DNA from 2 places in the Micromonospora sp. NPDC093277 genome. Region 2 is predicted to be linked to the other one. Evidence: predicted binding sites of a transcription regulator. Region 2 holds the regulator's gene; the other holds the start of a gene.

Region 1 (9,530 bases), on a different contig from region 2:
CGTACGTGCCGAAGAGCGCGATGGCGAACTGCTTGAGCGGCTCGGGCACCAGGTCGACGACGAGCCCGCCGACCGCGATCAGCGGTGCCGAGCGGGGACCGGTGAGGACGGCCACCGGTTCGGCGGCACCGATCGCCACGGCCGCGGCGGTGATCCCGGCCAGCGCGGCCTGGCCACGGGAGGGGCTGCTCACGCCGACCAGTGTTGTCGATCGGACGGGCCTTCCGCCATCCACGTCAGCGTTCCGTAAGCAATACGGATCAGGGCACACCGCCCCGGGAGGCGGTGTGCCCTGATCGACTGCCGTTACGCCCCTGGGATCAGAAGCCCGGGCCGTGCTGGTGGCCGTGCCCGTGGCCGTGACCACCGGCGGCGGCCGGCTCGGCCTTCTCCGGCTTCTCCACCACCAGGCTCTCGGTGGTGAGCAGCAGGCCGGCGATCGATGCGGCGTTGGTGACCGCGTTGCGGGTCACCTTCACCGGGTCGAGGATGCCGGACTTGACCAGGTCGACGTACTCGCCGACGGCGGCGTCGAGGCCGTTGCCCCACTCCTGGGCGGCGACCTTCTGCACCACCACGTAGCCGTCGTGGCCGGCGTTCTGGGCGATCCAGCGCAGCGGCTCGACCAGCGCCTTGCGCACGATCGAGACGCCGACCTTCTCGTCACCGGTCAGGCCCAGGTCGTCGTCGAGCACCGGCAGGATCTGGGCCAGGGCGGCGCCGCCACCCGGGACCGTACCCTCCTCGACCGCGGCCTTGGTCGCGGCGATGGCGTCCTCGATGCGGTGCTTGCGCTCCTTCATCTCGACCTCGGTGGCCGCGCCGACCTTGATCACGGCGATGCCGCCGGAGAGCTTCGCCAGCCGCTCGGCCAGCTTCTCCCGGTCCCACTCGGAGTCCGAGGCCTCGATCTCCTTGCGGATCTGGGCGACCCGGTCGGCGACCTCGCTGGCCTGGCCGGCGCCGTCGACGACGGTGGTGTTCTCCTTGTCGACCACCACCCGGCGGGCGGTGCCGAGCACCTCCAGGCCGACCTGGTCGAGCTTGTAGCCCAGCTCCGGGGCGACCAGCTCGGCGCCGGTCAGGATCGCGATGTCCTGGAGCATCGCCTTGCGGCGGTCACCGAAGCCGGGGGCCTTGACCGCGCAGACCTTGAGGGTCTTGCGGAGTGCGTTGACCACCAGCGTCGAGAGCGCCTGGCCCTCGACGTCCTCGGCGATGATCAGCAGCGGCTTGTTGTTCTGGAGGACCTTCTCCAGCAGCGGCAGCAGCTCCTCGATCGCCGAGATCTTCTGCGTGGTGATCAGGATGTACGGGTCCTCCAGGACCGCCTCCTGCCCCTCCACGTCGGTGACGAAGTTCGGCGAGATGAAGCCCTTGTCGAACTGGAGGCCCTCGGTCACGTCCAGCTCGGTGACGAGCGCGGAGCCCTCCTCGACGGTGATGACGCCGTCGCGGCCGACCTTCTCCATCGCCTCGGCGATCAGCTCGCCGATGGTGGCGTCCTGCGCGGAGATCGTCGCGACGTGCGCGATCGACTCCTTGCTGGCCACCTCGACAGCCTTGTCGAGCAGCGCCTCGGAGACCTTGCGGGCCGCCGCGTCAACGCCCCGCTTGAGGCCGGTCGGGTTGGCCCCGGCGGCCACGTTGCGCAGGCCCTCGCGGACCATCGCCTGGGCCAGCACGGTCGCGGTGGTGGTCCCGTCGCCGGCGACGTCGTTGGTCTTGGTCGCCACCTCCTTGACCAGCTGCGCGCCGAGGTTCTCGTACGGGTTGGTGAGCTCGATCTCCTTGGCGATGGTCACGCCGTCGTTGGTGATCGTGGGCGCACCGAACTTCTTGTCCAGGACGACGTTGCGCCCGCGCGGGCCGAGGGTGACCTTGACCGCGTCGGCGAGGGCGTTGACGCCGTGCTCCAGCAGGTGCCGGGCGTCGTCCGAGAAGCTGAGGATCTTCGCCATCAGTATCCCTTCGAAGCGACGTTGCCCCGGCCCGGCGAGCCGGACCGGGGCAACGACACTGATCGGTTGCTTACTTCTCGATGACCGCGAGGACGTCGCGGGCGGAGAGCACCAGGTACTCCTCGCCGGCGTACTTGACCTCGGTGCCGCCGTACTTCGAGTACAGAACGGTGTCGCCGACCTTCACGTCGAGCGGCACGCGGTTACCCTTGTCATCGATCCGGCCCGGGCCGACAGCGAGGACGGTGCCCTCCTGCGGCTTCTCCTTGGCGGTGTCGGGGATCACGATGCCCGACGCCGTGGTGGTCTCAGCCTCGTTCGCCTGGACCACGATCCGGTCCTCGAGCGGCTTGATCGCAACCTTGGTCGCGGTAGTCACGGGCATACCCTCCTGGGGTACTGGTTTCGTTGCTGGTCGACATGCCGACCAGCGTCAATCTGCCACATGCCACCGGGCGGGGCCGTCGTCGCGGGTGCCGGTCCGCCTGGCGTTCAACCCCCGGACACCTGGGCCCGGGCGTTGGCACCCTCAGGGTGAGAGTGCTAATCGCAGGTTATGCCTCGGCTAGCACTCCGTCAAGGAGAGTGCCAACGTGTCGCGCCGGACACGATGATCCACTCCGGGTGCGGCAGCTGTGGCCTCCTCCAGCCGTGAAGACCGCCGGATGCCGCAAACCGACTCGATCAAGCGGCCGGGACAATGGCCGGGTGGATCTGGACCAGCTCGCCGCCCTGCGTACCCCCGAGGGGTCGGCCGCGCTCGCGGCGGCCGCCGAGGTCGCCGGCGGCGATCCGCTGACCGCGGCGGCCCGGCTCCGCTCGGCGGGATACCCGGCCGGGCTGGCCGCCGCCGCGCTCACCCAGGCCGAGCTGCGCCGCCGGGCCGCCGGCAAGTTCGGGCCGGAGGCCGCCGGCATGTTCCTCACCCGCCCCGGGCTGGAGCAGGCCACCCGCCGGGTGGTCGCCGACCGCCGGGCCGCACGGCTGCGCGCCGCCGGGGTGCGCACCCTGGCCGACCTGGGCTGCGGCCTCGGCGCGGACGCGCTCGCCGCCGCCCGCGCCGGCATCCGGGTGTATGGGGTGGAGGCCGACCCGGCGACCGCCGCGATGGCCGCCGCGAACGCCGAGGCGGCCGGGCTGGCCGAGATGTTCACCGTGGAGTGCGGGGACGCGACGGCGTTCGACGTCACCCGGGTGGAGGCGGTCTTCTGCGACCCGGCCCGCCGGGTGGCCGGCACCGGCCGGCGGATCTTCGACCCGAACGCCTACTCGCCGCCCTGGGACTTCGTCACCGGGCTGGCCGAACGGGTGCCGCGCACGGTGGTCAAGGTGGCCCCCGGGCTGGACCACGCGCTGATCCCGGCCGGTGCCGAGGCGGAGTGGGTCAGCGTGTCCGGCGACCTGGTCGAGGCCGCCCTCTGGTGCGGCGAGTTGGCCGAGGTCCCCCGCCGCGCCACCGTGCTGAAGGAAGGGCCCCCTGTCAACGCCTCCGGTAGAGCAGGGGCCCCCTGCAATCAACTCACCGGCAGCGGCGAGGTCGAGGCACCGGTGGGGCCGGTCCGGCGGTACGTGTACGACCCGGACCCGGCCGTGGTCCGCGCGCACCTGATCGCCGAACTGGCCGTGGAACTGGGCGCGACCCTGGCCGACCCGAGCATCGCGTACCTCTACGCCGACACCCCCGTGGCCACGCCGTACGCCCGCTGCCTGGAGGTCACCGACGTGCTGCCGTTCTCGCTGAAGCGGCTGCGCGCCCTGCTCCGGGAACGCCGGGTGGGCCGGGTGGAGATCCTCAAGCGCGGCTCGGCGCTGGAGCCGGAACGGCTGCGCCGGGACCTGAGACTGGCCGGCGACGAGGCGGCCAGCCTGGTGCTGACCCGGGTGGCCGGCGCGCCGACCGTGCTGCTCTGCCGGCCGCTGCCCGCCGGCTGACCGGTTTCCGGCGACGGAGCGGCCTCCCGCGCCGGGCTCCCGACGGTTTTCCGCTCGCCCGTCACGCCGTGCCGGACTAGCTTGTCGGGCATGGCGGGACAGGGCACTCCGGCGACGGCGCTGCTGGCGAAGCGCAAGATCATGCACAGCACCCACCCGTACGACGTCTCGCCGGACGCGCCGAACTACGGCGCGCTGGTCGCGGCGGCCCTTGGCGTGCCGCCGGACCGGGTATTCAAGTCGCTGGTCACCGAGGTCGACGGCGGGCTCACCGTGGCGGTCGTCCCGGTCACCGGGGAACTGGACCTCAAGGCGCTCGCCGCCGCGGTCGGCGGCAAGCGGGCCACCATGGCGGACCGGAGCGTGGCCGAACGGGCCACCGGCTACGTCCGTGGCGGGATCAGCCCGCTCGGCCAGCGCAAACGGCTGCCCACGGTGGTCGACGCGTCGGCGCTGGACCACCCGACCGTCTACGTCTCGGCGGGCCGCCGCGGCCTGCAGCTGCAGCTCGCCCCGACGGATCTGGTCGCCCTGACCGACGCCGTCACCGCGCCGATCGCGGCCGACTGATCCACTTCAGACCATCGCCGTCCGGCGTTCCCGCACCTCACGGCGGGAGCGCACGCCGTGAGGTGCGCGCCGGGTGACAGTGGCGTTGCTGAATTGTTACTGCCACCAACAAACTTCCGACCTCGGCACTCTTGCGTGTCCGACAAGAGGAGGAATACGTTGCCGGACACAACAAAAGCACCGACCACTACTCCCACCCTCGGAAAGGACCCGTGCAGATGCGCAAGGGCTTCCTCACCTTCGCCGCCGTCGGCCTCCTGGCCACCGGCAGCATGGCCGCCTGTGGTGACAACGGCGGCTCCGACCAGGCCGGTGGCTCGACCGACAAGAAGCCGAAGATCGGCGTGATCCTCCCGGACAGCAAGTCCTCGGCCCGCTGGGAGACCGCGGACCGCAAGTACCTGGAGGAGGCGTTCAAGGCCGCCAGCGTCGACTACGACATCCAGAACGCCCAGAACGACAAGAACGCGTTCCAGACCATCGCCGATCAGATGATCACCAACGGCGTGACCGTTCTGATGATCGTCAACCTGGACTCCGGCACCGGCAAGGCCGTGCTGGACAAGGCGAAGTCCCAGGGTGTGGCCACCATCGACTACGACCGGCTGACGCTGGGCGGCTCCGCCCAGTACTACGTCAGCTTCGACAACGAGGCGGTCGGCAAGCTCCAGGGCGAGGGCCTGGTCAAGTGCCTGACCGACAAGGGCGTCAAGAACCCGGCGATCGCCTACCTCAACGGCTCGCCGACCGACAACAACGCCACCCTGTTCAAGAACGGGTACGACTCGGTGCTCAAGCCGAAGTTCGACTCGAAGGAGTACACCAAGGCCGCCGACGACTCCGTGCCGGACTGGGACAACGCCCAGGCCGCCACGATCTTCGAGCAGCAGCTCACCAAGGCCGGCGGCAAGATCGACGGGGTGCTCTCCGCCAACGACGGCCTCGGCAACGCGGCCATCTCGGTGCTGAAGAAGAACAAGCTCAACGGCAAGGTCCCGGTGACCGGCCAGGACGCCACCGCCGAGGGCCTGCAGAACATCCTCGCCGGCGACCAGTGCATGACCGTCTACAAGGCGGTCAAGAAGGAGGCGGACGCCGCCGCCGAGCTGGCCATCGGGCTCGCCAAGGGGGAGAAGAAGGACACCGGCCAGACGGTCAAGGACCCGGAGGGCGGCCGGGACGTGCCGGCCGTGCTGCTGGAGCCGAAGGCGATCTACAAGGAGAACGTCAAGGACGTCGTCGACGACGGCTACGTGACCAAGGACGAGCTCTGCAAGGACGCGTTCGCCAAGCTCTGCACCGACGCCGGCATCAGCTGACCCTTCCGTACCCGCATCAGGCGGCGCCGCCCGGCACGGGACATCCGTGCCGGGCGGCGCGTCGCCGGACGGGATCCGAGATCTCCCCTCCGTCCGAAGGAGACCCCCGTGTCCGCAACCCCCCTGCTGGAACTACGCGGGATCGACAAGAGCTTCGGTCCCGTCCAGGTGCTGCGCGACGTCGCCTTCACCGCCCACGCGGGCGAGGTGACCGCGCTGGTCGGCGACAACGGTGCCGGCAAGTCGACCCTGGTCAAGTGCATCAGCGGCATCTACCCCACGGATGCCGGTGAGTTCCTCTTCGACGGCCGGCCGGTGAGCATCCACGGCCCCCGCGACGCCGCCGGGCTCGGCATCGAGGTCGTCTACCAGGACCTCGCGCTCTGCGACAACCTCGACATCGTGCAGAACATGTTCCTCGGCCGGGAGAAGCGCACCGGGATCGTGCTCGACGAGCCGACCATGGAGCAGCTGGCCGCGGAGACGCTCGCCGGGCTCAGCGTGCGTACGGTGAAGTCGCTGCGCCAGCACGTCTCCAGCCTCTCCGGCGGCCAGCGCCAGACCGTGGCCATCGCCAAGGCGGTGCTCTGGAACAGCAAGCTGGTCATCCTGGACGAGCCGACCGCCGCGCTCGGCGTCGCGCAGACCGCCCAGGTGCTGGAGCTGGTCCGCCGGCTGGCCGACAACGGCCTGGCGGTGGTGCTGATCTCGCACAACATGAACGACGTCTTCGCCGTCTCCGACCGGATCGCCGCGCTCTACCTCGGCCAGATGGTCGCCCAGGTGAAGACCACCGACATCACCCACTCGCAGGTGGTCGAGCTGATCACCGCCGGCCGCTCCGGCAGCCTCGGCCTCCCCGCCGACCCGGCCCCGGGCAGCAACGGCAACGGCGCCGAGCCCGCCGACCCCACCCCAGGAGCCGTCCGATGACCACCACCGCCGTCAAGAAGGAAGGGCCCGCCGCGGTCGCACCGGCGCCCACCGTCGGCAGCCACCTCCACAACTACTGGGCCCGGGTACGCGGTGGCGACATCGGCGCGCTCCCCGCCGTCGGCATGCTCGCCGTGCTCTGCGTCGGCTTCGCGATCGCGCGCCCGTCCTTCCTCACCGCCGGCAACTTCGCCAACCTCTTCACCCAGGGCGCGGCGATCACCCTGATCGCGATGGGGCTGGTCTTCGTCCTGCTGCTCGGCGAGATCGACCTCTCCGCCGGCTTCGCCAGCGGGGTCTGCGCCGCCGTGCTGGCCAACGTGGTGACCGTGTTCGGCTACCCCTGGTACGTCGCGGTGCTCGCCGCGGTCGCCACCGGCCTGGTCATCGGCACGCTCCTCGGCTTCCTGGTGGCGAAGATCGGCATCCCCTCCTTCGTGGTGACCCTCGCCGGCTTCCTCGCCTTCCAGGGCATCGCGCTGATGCTCATGAAGGAGGGCGCGAACATCTCGGTGCGGGACGACGTGCTGCTGGCCATCGCCAACCGGAACCTTCCCCCCGCCCTCGGCTGGGTGCTGGCCGCGGTGGCGGTCGCCGGCTACGCGGCGACGCAGCTGCGCCGGCACTGGCAGCGCTCCGCCCGCGGCCTGCTGACCGACCCGATCGCGGTGGTCCTCACCCGGATCGGCGCGCTGGCGCTGATCCTGGGTGTCGCGGTCCTCATCCTCAACCTGGAGCGCAGCCGTAACGTCCTGATCACCTCGCTCAAGGGCGTGCCGATCGTGGTGCCGATCATCGCGGTGCTGCTGATCGTCTGGACCTTCGTGCTCCAGCGCACCAGCTACGGCCGGCACATCTACGCCGTCGGCGGCAACCGGGAGGCGGCCCGCCGCGCCGGCATCAACGTCGACCGGATCCGGATCTCGGTCTTCGTGATCTGCTCCGGCATGGCAGCCATCGGCGGCATCGTGGCGGCCAGCCGGGCCAACTCGGTCGACCCCAACACCGGCGGCAGCAGCGTCCTGCTCTACGCCGTCGGCGCGGCGGTCATCGGCGGCACCAGTCTCTTCGGCGGCAAGGGCCGGGTCCTCGACGCGGTGCTCGGCGGTGCGGTGATCGCCGTCATTGACAACGGGATGGGCCTGATGGGATACAGCTCGGGCGTCAAATACGTGGTCACCGGCATCGTCCTGCTCGGGGCCGCCGCCATCGACGCGCTGTCCCGGCGGCGGGCCGCCGCCACGGGCACCCGCTGACCCCGCTTACGGAAATGGCTGTGGCAATGCGCGCAGGACCGAGCCAGGACGAGATCCGCCGGCAGAACCTGGGCGCACTGCTGCGGTACGTACACGTGCACGGCGCCACCACCCGCGCCGAGCTGACCACCGCCCTCGGGCTCAACCGCAGCACCATCGGCGCGCTCACCGCTGACCTGGCCGGCGCCGGCCTGGTCAGCGAGGGGACGCCGAAGGAGACCGGCCGGGCCGGGCGGCCGTCGCTGGTCGTCCGGCCCGAGTCGGAGCGGATCTACGCGTACGCGTACAGCGTGGAGGTGGACCGGCTGCGGGCCGCGCGGGTCGGCCTCGGCGGTGAGGTGCTCGACCGCTGGGAGCTGGACCGGCCACGGAACCTGGTCGCCGAGGAAGCCGCGCCGTTGCTGGCCGGCGCGGTCAAGAAGATGCACCCGTCGGTGCCACCGGACGCCATCTGCGTCGGCGCCGGCCTCGCGGTCTGCGGCATGGTCCGCCGCGAGGACGGCCTGGTCCGGCTGAGCCCGACCACCGGCTGGGTGGACGAGCCGATCGGCGCGGCGCTCGCCGCCGAGCTGGGCACCGACGTACCGATCACGGTCGGCAACGTGGCGGACGTCGCGGCCTTCGCCGAACACGCCCGGGGCGTCGCGGCCGGCTGCGACAACGTCATCTACCTGTACGGGGACGTCGGCGTCGGGGCCGGCATCATCGCCGGCGGGCGGCGGCTCACCGGGCACGGCGGGTACAGCGGCGAGGTCGGCCACATGGTGGTGGTCCGCGACGGCCGGCCCTGCGACTGCGGACGCCGAGGCTGCTGGGAGACCGAGATCGGCGAGAACGGGCTGCTGCGGGCCGCCGGCCGCTCCGACGCTCGGGGCCGGGACGCGCTGCTGGCCGTCTTCGACGCCGCCGACCGGGGCGACGCCCGCGCCCAGACGGCCGTCCGGCAGGCCGGCGACTGGCTCGGCTTCGGCGTGGCCAACCTGGTCAACATCTTCAACCCGGAGATGATCATCTTCGGTGGCACCATGCGCGACCTCTACCTGGCCGCCGCCGCCCAGGTCCGCAGCCGGCTCAACTCCAACGGGCTGCCCGCCTGCCTGGAACACGTCCGGTTGCGTACCCCGACGCTCGGCGAGGACGGGGCGCTGGTCGGGGCCGCCGAACTGGCCTTCGAGCGTCTGCTCGCCGACCCCCTCGACGTCGGCTGACGGCTCGCCGTCCGGCCGGGTGCGGCCGGTCAGCCGTGCCAGGAGCGCCAGAGCGCGGCGTACGAGCCACCGGCGGCGACCAGTTCGTCGTGCGAGCCCAGCTCGGTGATCCGGCCATCCTCCACCACCGCCACCCGGTCGGCGTCGTGCGCGGAGAAGAGCCGGTGCGCGATGGCGATGACGGTCCGCCCCGCCAGCACGGCGGCCAGGGAGCGTTCCAGCGCCCGGGCGGCGCGCGGATCGATCAGGGAGGTGGCCTCGTCCAGCACCAGCGTGTGCGGGTCGGCTAGCACCAGTCGGGCCAGCGCGAGCTGCTGCGCCTGGGCCGGGGACAGTGGATGCCCGCCCGCC
Region 2 (9,530 bases):
TGGTCCCCGACGTGGCGCCGGCCAGACCCAGCTCGCGGATCGCGACCGTCACCGGGTTCGCGACGATCACCCCGCCCCGGTGCCCGTTGACGTGCCGGAGGACATAGTCGTAGTCGCTCTTGTGGACGAGCTCGATGCCGACGAGCGCGTCCTCGATCGCGCGGGCCAGTTCCGGGTCCGCCGTGCTGAATCCTGGCGTCGTCTGACACGAGATCGAGCACTCGCCGAGCAGCAGACCGAGCACGTACGGATCGAGCGGGACGTCCTGCGGCTCCAGGTGGACGGGAGCCACGACCGGAAGCTCGTAACGGCGGATGTGGCCCCGCCGCTCCTGGCCGATCATCTCCTGCGTCTCAAGGGTGCGCCGGCGTCCCCGCCGCTTGTCCTCGGGCGTTGCGACGGTCCAGAGGTGTTCGCCACAGCAGAGCGTGGAGGCACCGTCCTGGGTGGTGACCCGATAGACCTGCTTGGGCCCCTGCGGGTAGATGCCGATCACCGGCGTGGGCGTCCCGTCCGAGCCGATGACCAGGTCACCGACCTGGAGCGACCCGAACGGCTTGAAGCCCTCCGGCGTCAGCACCCGGGCGTCGTACGGCTGTGCCCGCCCCCGCATGTACGCCAGCGGCGCCACCTCGATCGTGCCGGCCGCCATCAGCTTCGGGATGGTCTCCGGGTCGAGCATGTCGTGCAGCGCGTCGTACAGCGGGCGCAGGTACGGGTCGATCTTCTCGTTCAGGGTGCCGGGCAGGAAGCCCAGCCGCTCCCCCGCCTCGACCGCCGGCCGGGTCAGGATGATCCGGTTGACCTGCTTGGCCTGGAGCGCCTGGACGGCCTTCGCCATCGCCAGGTAGGTCTTGCCGGTACCGGCGGGACCGATGCCGAAGACGATGGTGTGCGCGTCGATCGCGTCGACGTATCGCTTCTGCCCGAGCGTCTTGGGACGGATGGTGCGTCCGCGCCGGGAGAGGATGTTGAGCGTCAGAACCTCGGCGGGCCGCTCGGTGCTGCCCTGCTCGAGCATGCCAACGGTACGCCGCACGGCATCAGTGGTCAGGGTCTCGCCTTTCTCGATGAGTTCGAGCAGCTCGCTGAAGAGACGCTCGGCGAGGGCGTTGTCCGCGGGCGCGCCCGTGATGGTGATCTCGTTGCCGCGCACGTGGACGTCACTGTTGACCGAGCGTTCGACGAGTCGCAGGATCTCGTCGCCCGCGCCGAGCAGGTTCACCATGATCTTCTGGTCGGGAACCGTGATCCTGGTCTGCACCCGGGGCGGGCCGGGAGGTGGGGTGCCGGTCATAGGTCGGGCCGTCGGGCCCTGCGCCACCTGCTTCCGATCTCGGTCGCCGAGCCCTGTCGGCGCGGCGTACGGTTCCACCCATCGTATCGGTTCAACACCGGCCGCACCCCGCCCATTTCCGCCGGTAGGAGATCATCTACCGGCGGAAGTCGTGGCCCTCGAAGGTCTCCTGATCCCGGGTGAAGCGGTAGGTCGCCCAGTGCATCCGGACCACCGCGCCGCGCTCGTCGCGGGTCAGCCGGAGCAGCTCGCCCACCTCACGTCCCGCGACGGTTCGAAACACGTCCGGCCGGTCCGGCAGCGGCGCGAACACCGCCGGGGGTTTGCCGGCCGGGTCGGCGGCGCCCCGGGCTCGCAGCGCCCCGTCGTGCCAGGAGAACACGTACTCGAAGCCCTCGCCCCACCAGCGGCCCAGCATTCCGCGCAGGTGCTCGGGGGCGGGCGGGCCGGGGCGCCACGGCTCGATGTCGGCCGGGTCGTGCTCGGCCGCGGCGGCGAGCAGCCCGTGCGGCAGGTCGAACACCTCCACGCCGGTTCCGGAGGAGCCGAGCACCGCGCAGCCCATCGCGCCCGCGGTGCCGTCCCCGCCGCGTCGGCCGTAGACGGAGGCCAGAAAACCGGGCATCGCCCCGTCGTGCCCCACGTGCATCACCCGCCCCGGCTGTGGCACCAGGATCAGGCCCAACCCGAAGCCGGCCGCCCACAGCGCCTCGTCGGTGGTGGTCAGCGGCCAGCGCATCTCGTCGAGGGTGGCCGGGGCGAGCACCGCACCAGCCGGGTCCAGCGCGGCCGGATCGGCCAGGAACGCCGCCCAGCGCGCCATGTCCGGCGCGGTGCTCCAGAGCTGCGCGGCCGGGGCCACCCCGCCGAAGTCGGTCGGCGGCTCCGGCCGCGCCTCGTCGGAGTACGCGTCGACCAGGAACCCGGTCGCCGCCCGGTCGCCGGGGGTGGGACCGGTTGCGGTCAGCCCGAGCGGGGCGAGCACCCGCTCGGCCAGCACCTCCGCCCAGGTGCCGCCGCGCAGCCGGGCGACCAGCTCGCCGAGCAGCGCCAGGCCGAGATTCGAGTAGTGGTAGCGCCGGCCGGTCGGCAGCACCCGCTCCACCCGGGCCAGGTCGACGATCAGCTCGGCCGCGCCGGGGGCCAGCAGCGTGTCCCAGACGTCGCCGTGCGGCTCGCGCTGCAGGCCCGCGGTGTGCGACAGCAGCCGGCGTACGGTCAGCTCACCGTGCGCCGGCAGGTCGAGGTGCCGCCCGATCGGGTCGTCCAGGTCGAGCAGGCCGTCGTCCCGGCACTGCATGACCAGCACCGAGGTGAACGTCTTGGTGACCGAGCCGATCCGGAACACGGTCTCCGGGGCGAGCGGGGTGTCGTTGCCGGTCCCGCCGACCGCGCAGGTCCAGAGCGGCCGGTCGGCCCGGTGCAGGGCGACCGAGACCGCGGGGATCCGGCCCTGGGACTGCGCCTGCCGCACCATCCGGCCCAGCCGGTCATGCACCGTGATCATGCGGGCAGTCTAGGGCCCTGATCAGCGGCAGAGCATCGGCCCGAGCGGCGCACCGCCGAAGATGTGCGCATGCACGTGGAAGACCTCCTGGCCGGCGTACGCCCCGGTGTTGAACATCAGCCGGAAGCCGTCGGCGAGCAGCCCCTCCTCCTCGGCCACCGTGGCGGCCGTGGCGAGCACCTCGCCGGCCAGCCCCGGGTCGTCCTGGGCGAGCGTGGCCACGTCCGCGTAGTGCTCCTTCGGGATCACCAGCACATGCGTCGGCGCCTGGGGGTTGATGTCCCGGAAGGCGAGGGTGGTGGCGGTCTCCCGCACGATGGTGGCCGGGATCTCCCCGGCGACGATCCGGCAGAACAGGCAGTCGGTTCCCATTCCGGCAGTGTAAGGAAGGGCCCCTTGTTAACGCTTTTCGCGGAGGAAGGGCCCCTTGCCAACCGGCGTGGCCCGGTGCGGCACGATGGCGCGCATGACGGGACGGGCGGTACTGGTGACGGGGGCCTCGCGCGGCATCGGACGCGCGGTGGCACGGGCGTTCGCGGCGGGCGGGGACCGGGTGGCGATCCACCACCGGGACTCGGCGGACCTGGCCGAGGGGGTGCGCACGGAACTGCCCGGTGACGGGCACGTGGTGGTCCGCGCCGACCTGACCGACCCGGACGCGGTCCGCGCGATGGTGGACGCGGCGGCGGAGCGCCTGGGTGGGCTCGACGTCCTGGTCAACAACGCCGGCGTGTACGGGCCGCGGGACCTGCCGCACCCGGTCTTCGGCAACACCTACGCGCAGTGGCAGGAGCAGTGGCGGCAGGTCCTGGAGACCAACCTGACCGGGGCCGGCAACGTCACCTGGTGCGCCGCCCAGCACATGCGTGAGCGGGGCGGCCGGATCGTCAACGTGTCGTCCCGGGGCGCCTTCCGCGGCGAGCCGGAGCAGCCGGCGTACGGGGCGAGCAAGGCGGGGCTGAACGCCCTCGGCCAGTCGCTGGCGCTGGCCCTGGCCCCGTACGGCATCGCGGTGGCCACGGTCGCGCCGGGCTTCGTGGAGACCGACATGACCACCACGCATCTCAGCGGCGAGCGCGGCGACGCGATCCGCGCCCAGTCCCCGTTCAACCGGGTGGCGCGCCCCGAGGAGATCGCCGCCGCCGTGCACTGGCTGGCCAGCCCCGAGGCCGAGTGGACCTCCGGCACCATCGTCGACCTCAACGGCGCCTCCTACCTCCGCACCTGACCCACCCCGGGAAGGGTCGGCCCGGTTCATGTCCCGAGGGCCGACACCCACGCCCGCGTCCCGTGTCGCCCGGGCGGGCGCCGGTCACCAGCGGGACAGGCGGGTGGCGAGGACGCTGAGGGCGGCGACGCCGGCGGTGGAGGTGCGTAGCACCGAGGGGCCCAGCCGGACGGTGTGGGCGCCGGCCTCGCGGAACGCCGACAGCTCGGCGGGGGCGATGCCGCCCTCCGGGCCGACCACCAGCACGATCTCGCCGGTCCGCGGCAGATCGGCGGTGGTGAGCCGCTCGTCGGCCTCCTCGTGCAGCACGAACGCGGCGGCCGCCCCGGCGATCCGTCGGGCGACCGTCGCGGTGGACTCGTCGGGTGATCCGGCCACCACCGGCAGCCAGGCACGACGGGCCTGCTTGGCCGCCTCCCGGGCGGTGGCCGCCCACTTCTCCCGGGCCCGTACGCCCCGGTCGCCGCGCCACTGGGTCACCGACCGGGACGCCGCCCAGGGGACGATCTCGTCCACCCCGACCTCGGTCATCGCCTGCACGGCCAGCTCGCCCCGGTCGCCCTTGGCGATGCCCTGCACCACCACGAGCCGGGGAACAGGCGCGTCGACGTACGCCCGGGAGGCGACCGCCAGGTCGAGGGCGCCCCGGCCGACGGCGGTGACCACCGCGCCGGCCGTGCCGCCCCGACCGTCGGCGAGCAACAGCTCCTCGCCGACCCGCAGCCGCTGCACGGTGGCGGCGTGGTGCCCCTCCGGACCGTCGAGGGTCAGCGTGTCGCCGGTGGGCAGCGCCTCGACCAGGAACAGCGGCGCCGACACGCTAGGCGTGCCCGTTGAAGGCGTCGCGCATCCGGGAGAAGAAGCCGCCCTGCTTGCTCAGCTCGGCGACCTCCTCGCCCCGGGTCTTGGCGAACTCGCGCAGCATCCGCTCCTGGTCGGCGTCGAGCTTCGTCGGGGTACGCACGTCCAGGTGGACGTAGAGGTCGCCCCGACCGGTGCCGCGCAGGTGCGGTACGCCCCGGGCGCGCAGCCGCAGCGTGCTGCCCGGCTGGGTGCCCGGCTTGACGTCGACCGTCTCCTCGCTGTCCAGCGTCTTGATGGTGAGCCGGGTGCCGAGCGCGGCGGCGGTCATCGGCACGGTGACCCGGCAGTGCAGGTCGTCGCCCTTGCGCGAGTAGACGTCGTGCGGCCGCTCGTGGATCTCCACGTAGAGGTCGCCGGCCGTACCGCCGCCCGGACCGACCTCGCCCTGCTGGGCCAGCCGAATCCGCATGCCGTCCTCGACACCCGCCGGGATCTTGACGGTGAGCGAGCGGCGGGTCCGCACCCGGCCGTCACCGGCGCAGGTCGGGCAGGGGTGCGGGATGGTGGTGCCGTAGCCCTGGCAGACCGTGCACGGCCGGGCGGAGACCACCTGGCCGAGGAAGGTCCGCTGCACCGACTGCACCTCGCCCCGGCCCCCGCACGCCTCACAGGTGGCGAGATGGGTGCCGGCCGCGGTACCCGCACCCGAACAGGTGGTGCAGAGCACGGCGGTGTCGACCGTGATCGGGGCCTCGACGCCGAACGCGGTCTCGTTGAGGTCCAGTTCCAGCCGCAGGATCGCGTCCGCACCCGGCCGGGTACGCGGACGCGGGCCACGCCCGCCACCGGCGGCACCGCCGAAGAACGCGTCCATGATGTCCTGGAACCCGACGAACGGGCCGGCGCCGCCCGGGCCACCCGGCCCGGCGCCCCCGCCGCCCGGTGCCAGCGGGTCGCCGCCCAGGTCGACGATCTGCCGTTTCCGGTCGTCCGAGAGGACCTCGTACGCGGCGTTGATGTCCTTGAACTTCTCCTGTGCCTCCGGGTCCGGATTCACGTCCGGGTGGAACTGCCGCGCCAGCTTGCGGTAGGCGCGCTTGATCTCGTCGTCGGAGGCCTCCCGGCTGACGCCGAGAATGCCGTAGTAGTCCCTGGCCACTGCGTTCGGTGTCCTCATGTTCGTCTCGCGTTGCGCCGGTCGCCGGCCTCATGCCGGCCGTCGCCCCTGACTGGTCAGTTCTGGGCCAGCAGCTCGCCCACGTAGCGTGCCACGGCCCGCACGGTGGCGATGGTGCCGGGGTAGTCCATCCGGGTCGGCCCGAGCACCCCCAGGCCGCCGACAATCGTGCTGCCCGGGCCGTACCCGGTGCTGACCACCGAGGCGGCCCGCAGGTTGTCGATCTCGTTCTCGTCGCCGATCAGCACCCGGGTGGTGCTCGGCTCGGCCTCGCCGATGAGCTTGAGCAGCACGACCTGCTCCTCGAGCGCCTCGAGGACGGGCCGCAGAGTGCCGTGGAAGTCCAGCAGGCCACCCCGGGTGAGGTTGGCCGTGCCGGCCAGGGCGATGCGCTCCTCGTGCCGCTCGACCAACGTCTCCAGCAGCACGCTGGAGAGCGTGGCCATGGCCGGGCGCAGCTCCGGCGAGGACTCGTCCACCAGCGCCTGGACCAGGGGCGGCGTGTCCGACAGCCGGCTGCCGACCAGCTTCTCGTTGACCAGCCGACGCAGATCGATGACGTCGTCGGCCAGCATCGGCCCGGGCAGCTCCACCAGCCGCTGCTCGACCCGCCCGGTGTCGGCGATCATGACCAGCATCAGCCGGGTGGTGGAGATCGGCACCAGTTCCAGGTGGCGCACCTTGGAGCGGGCCAGGCTCGGGTACTGCACCACGGCGACCTGCCGGGTGAGCTGGGCCAGCAGTCGGACCGTACGCTGCACCACGTCGTCCAGGTCGACCGCGCCGACCAGGAACCGCTCGATGGCCCGGCGTTCGGCCGGGCTGAGCGGCTTGACCCGGGAGAGCCGGTCGACGAAGAGCCGGTAGCCGCGGTCGGTGGGCACCCGGCCGGCGCTGGTGTGCGGCTGCCGGATGTAGCCCTCGTCCTCCAGCACGGCCATGTCGTTGCGCACCGTGGCCGGGGAGACACCGAGCTGGTGGCGCTCGACCAGGGCCTTGCTGCCGACCGGCTCCTGGGTGGCGACGTAGTCCTCGACGATCGCGCGGAGCACGGCGAGCTTGCGGTCGTCGAGACCCATCTCCCCCACCTCCTGACGCACCTCGGCCCGCCCGGCGCAGCGGCACCGCCTGTTCGGACCAGGCGACCCCGCGGTACCGGCCGAGCGTCTGGCACTCGACTGTAGCGAGTGCCAGTCTACGTCGGTGCACCCACCGACGCGATGATCAGTGACGGACCCCCGGTGCGGTCCGCCGCACACTTCGCCACAGCCGAACAGCCGGACATCCGGGACGATGTTGCTCTGGCGCATCCTTGCGAAGGGGACCTAACGTGACGTCCATGACTGAACCACCTCGCCCTCCCGGAGCGGGGGACCCCGGCGCCCAGCCGCCGGGCGGGACCCCACCGTCGGGACCATACGAGCCCACCCCACCACTGTCCGGGGGAGCCGGCGGCCCCGGCTATCCCCCGCCCGGTGACTATCCGCCGCCGGGCGGCTACCCGCCCCCGGGTGGCTACCCCCCACCCGGCGGCTACGCCAACAGCGATGACAAGACCTGGGCGCTCGTCGCGCACTTCGGCGGCGCGGCCGGCGCGTTGATCAGCTTCGGCCCGCTGGGTTTCGTGGGGCCGCTCGTCGCCTACCTGGCCCGCGGTCAGCAGTCGCCGACCGTTCGGGCGCACGCCCTGGCCGCGCTGAACTTCCAGATCCTCTGGTCGGCCATCGCGTTCGTGCTGCTCTTCGTGAGCTGGTGCCTGCTCTTCCTGCCCAGCATCGCGGTGGTGGTGATCCAGATCCTGTTCGGGATCATCGCCGGCATGAGGGCCAACGAGGGGCAGCACTACCGCTACCCGATGTCCGCCAACTTCATCAAGTGATCAGGGCCCGGCCGGCCACCCGGCCGGCCGGCCCCCGGTCAGGGCAACAGGTCGCGGATCACCGCGTCGGCCAGCAACCGGCCGCGCAGGGTGAGCACCGCCCGTCCTTCGGCGTACCCGCCGGCGGTCAGCAGGCCGTCGGCCAGCGCCCGCCGCGCGCCGTCCCGGCCCGCCTCGTCGAGCACGTCCAACGGCAGGCCGGTCGCGAGGCGCAGCCGCAGCATCACGTCCTCCATGTGCGCCTCGTCGGGGGTGAGCAGTTCCCGGGCCAGGCCGGGTGACCGCCCCGCGGCCAGGCGTCCGGCGTACGCGGTCGGATGCTTGACGTTCCACCAGCGCACCCCGCCGACGTGGCTGTGCGCCCCGGGACCGAGGCCCCACCAGTCGCCACCGGCCCAGTAGAGCAGGTTGTGCCGGCACCGGGCCGCCTCGGAACGGGCCCAGTTGGAGACCTCATACCAGGAGAATCCGGCCGCGTCGAGGGCGGCCTCCGCGGCCAGGTAGCGGTCCGCCGCCACGTCGTCGCTCGGGTACGCCAGCTCGCCGCGGCGCATCCGCGCGGCCAGCCGGGTGCCCTCCTCCACGATGAGGGCGTACGCGCTGACGTGGTCCACGCCGGCCGCCACCACCTGCTCCAGCGAGGCGGCGAAGTCCTCCGCGCGTTCCCCCGGCGTGCCGTAGATCAGGTCCAGGTTCACGTGGTCGAACCCCGCGTCCCGCGCCTCAAGCGCGGCGGTGGTGGCCCGGCCGGCGCTGTGCTTCCGGTCCAGGACGGCCAGCACCCCGGGTGCGGCGGACTGCATGCCCAGCGAGATCCGGGTGTAGCCGGCCGCCCGCAGCGTCTTCAGCGACTCCGGGGTGACCGATTCGGGGTTGGCCTCGGTGGTCACCTCAGCGTCGGCGGCGAGCCCCCAGGTCCGGTCGATGCCGTCCAGGATGCGGGCCAGGTCGTCGGCCGGGAGCAGGGTGGGCGTGCCGCCGCCCACGAAGACGGTCTCCACCCGCGGCGGCGGGGTGTCGCCCAGCACCCGGGCGGCGAGCGCCAGCTCGGCCAGCACAGTCTCGGCGTACGTCTCGCGGCTGGCGCCGCCGCCCAGCTCCGCCGCCGTGTAGGTGTTGAAGTCGCAGTAGCCGCAGCGGCTGGCGCAGAACGGGACGTGCACGTAGACGCCGAAGCCGCGCGCGCCGACGGCACGCAGGGCGGCGGTGGGCAGGGCCCCGTCGACCGGGACGGGTTCGCCTTCTGGAAGAGCGCCGGGCATGGCCACTAGTGTGCCCGGCATGACCTCTCCGGACCCTCTCGTGCGGGTCGCCACGGCCCGTGGGGTGACCACCCTCACCCTGGACAGCCCGCACAACCGCAACGCGCTCTCCACCCCGCTGATGACCGAGCTGCTGGCCGGGCTGGCCACCGCGGTCGCCGACGACGCGGTCCGGGCGGTCGTGCTGGACCACACCGGCCCGGTCTTCTGCTCCGGGGCGGACCTGAAGGAGACCGCGGCCGCGTACGCCAGCGGGACCGTGCCGGCCGGGATGCTCGGCGACGTGCTGGCGGCGGTCCGGGAGTGCCCGAAGCCGGTGCTGGCGAAGGTGGCCGGGCCGGCCCGGGCCGGCGGGCTGGGCCTGATCGCCGCGGCC

Evidence for each region. The regulator HrcA, encoded in region 2, represses chaperone genes, less so after heat shock. The targets are predictions, from matches to a motif close to GGTTNGCACNCTCNNNNNGAGNGTGCNAACC.
Region 1: the regulator HrcA is predicted to act here: its motif matches at 2,480-2,510, upstream of groES (co-chaperone GroES).

What each region holds. Positions count from the first base shown of each region.
Region 1 is NZ_JBIWJO010000007.1:105,328-114,857, forward strand. Features, by position in the region: gene ACIRG9_RS17015 (sulfite oxidase) at 1-193, opposite strand, end outside; gene groL (chaperonin GroEL) at 321-1,961, opposite strand; gene groES (co-chaperone GroES) at 2,032-2,346, opposite strand; gene ACIRG9_RS17030 (methyltransferase domain-containing protein) at 2,670-3,893, shown strand; gene ybaK (Cys-tRNA(Pro) deacylase) at 3,984-4,463, shown strand; gene ACIRG9_RS17040 (sugar ABC transporter substrate-binding protein) at 4,682-5,782, shown strand; gene ACIRG9_RS17045 (ATP-binding cassette domain-containing protein) at 5,891-6,715, shown strand; gene ACIRG9_RS17050 (sugar ABC transporter permease) at 6,712-7,971, shown strand; gene ACIRG9_RS17055 (ROK family protein) at 7,998-9,179, shown strand; gene ACIRG9_RS17060 (ABC transporter ATP-binding protein) at 9,209-9,530, opposite strand, start outside.
Region 2 is NZ_JBIWJO010000017.1:53,425-62,954, reverse strand. Features, by position in the region: partial or broken gene ACIRG9_RS28510 (LAGLIDADG family homing endonuclease) at 1-343, opposite strand, end outside; partial or broken gene ACIRG9_RS28505 (PhoH family protein) at 556-1,297, opposite strand; gene ACIRG9_RS28500 (serine hydrolase domain-containing protein) at 1,434-2,804, opposite strand; gene ACIRG9_RS28495 (histidine triad nucleotide-binding protein) at 2,826-3,176, opposite strand; gene ACIRG9_RS28490 (SDR family NAD(P)-dependent oxidoreductase) at 3,271-4,032, shown strand; gene ACIRG9_RS28485 (16S rRNA (uracil(1498)-N(3))-methyltransferase) at 4,117-4,851, opposite strand; gene dnaJ (molecular chaperone DnaJ) at 4,853-5,995, opposite strand; gene hrcA (heat-inducible transcriptional repressor HrcA) at 6,070-7,092, opposite strand; gene ACIRG9_RS28470 (DUF4870 domain-containing protein) at 7,353-7,892, shown strand; gene hemW (radical SAM family heme chaperone HemW) at 7,931-9,154, opposite strand; gene ACIRG9_RS28460 (enoyl-CoA hydratase-related protein) at 9,174-9,530, shown strand, end outside.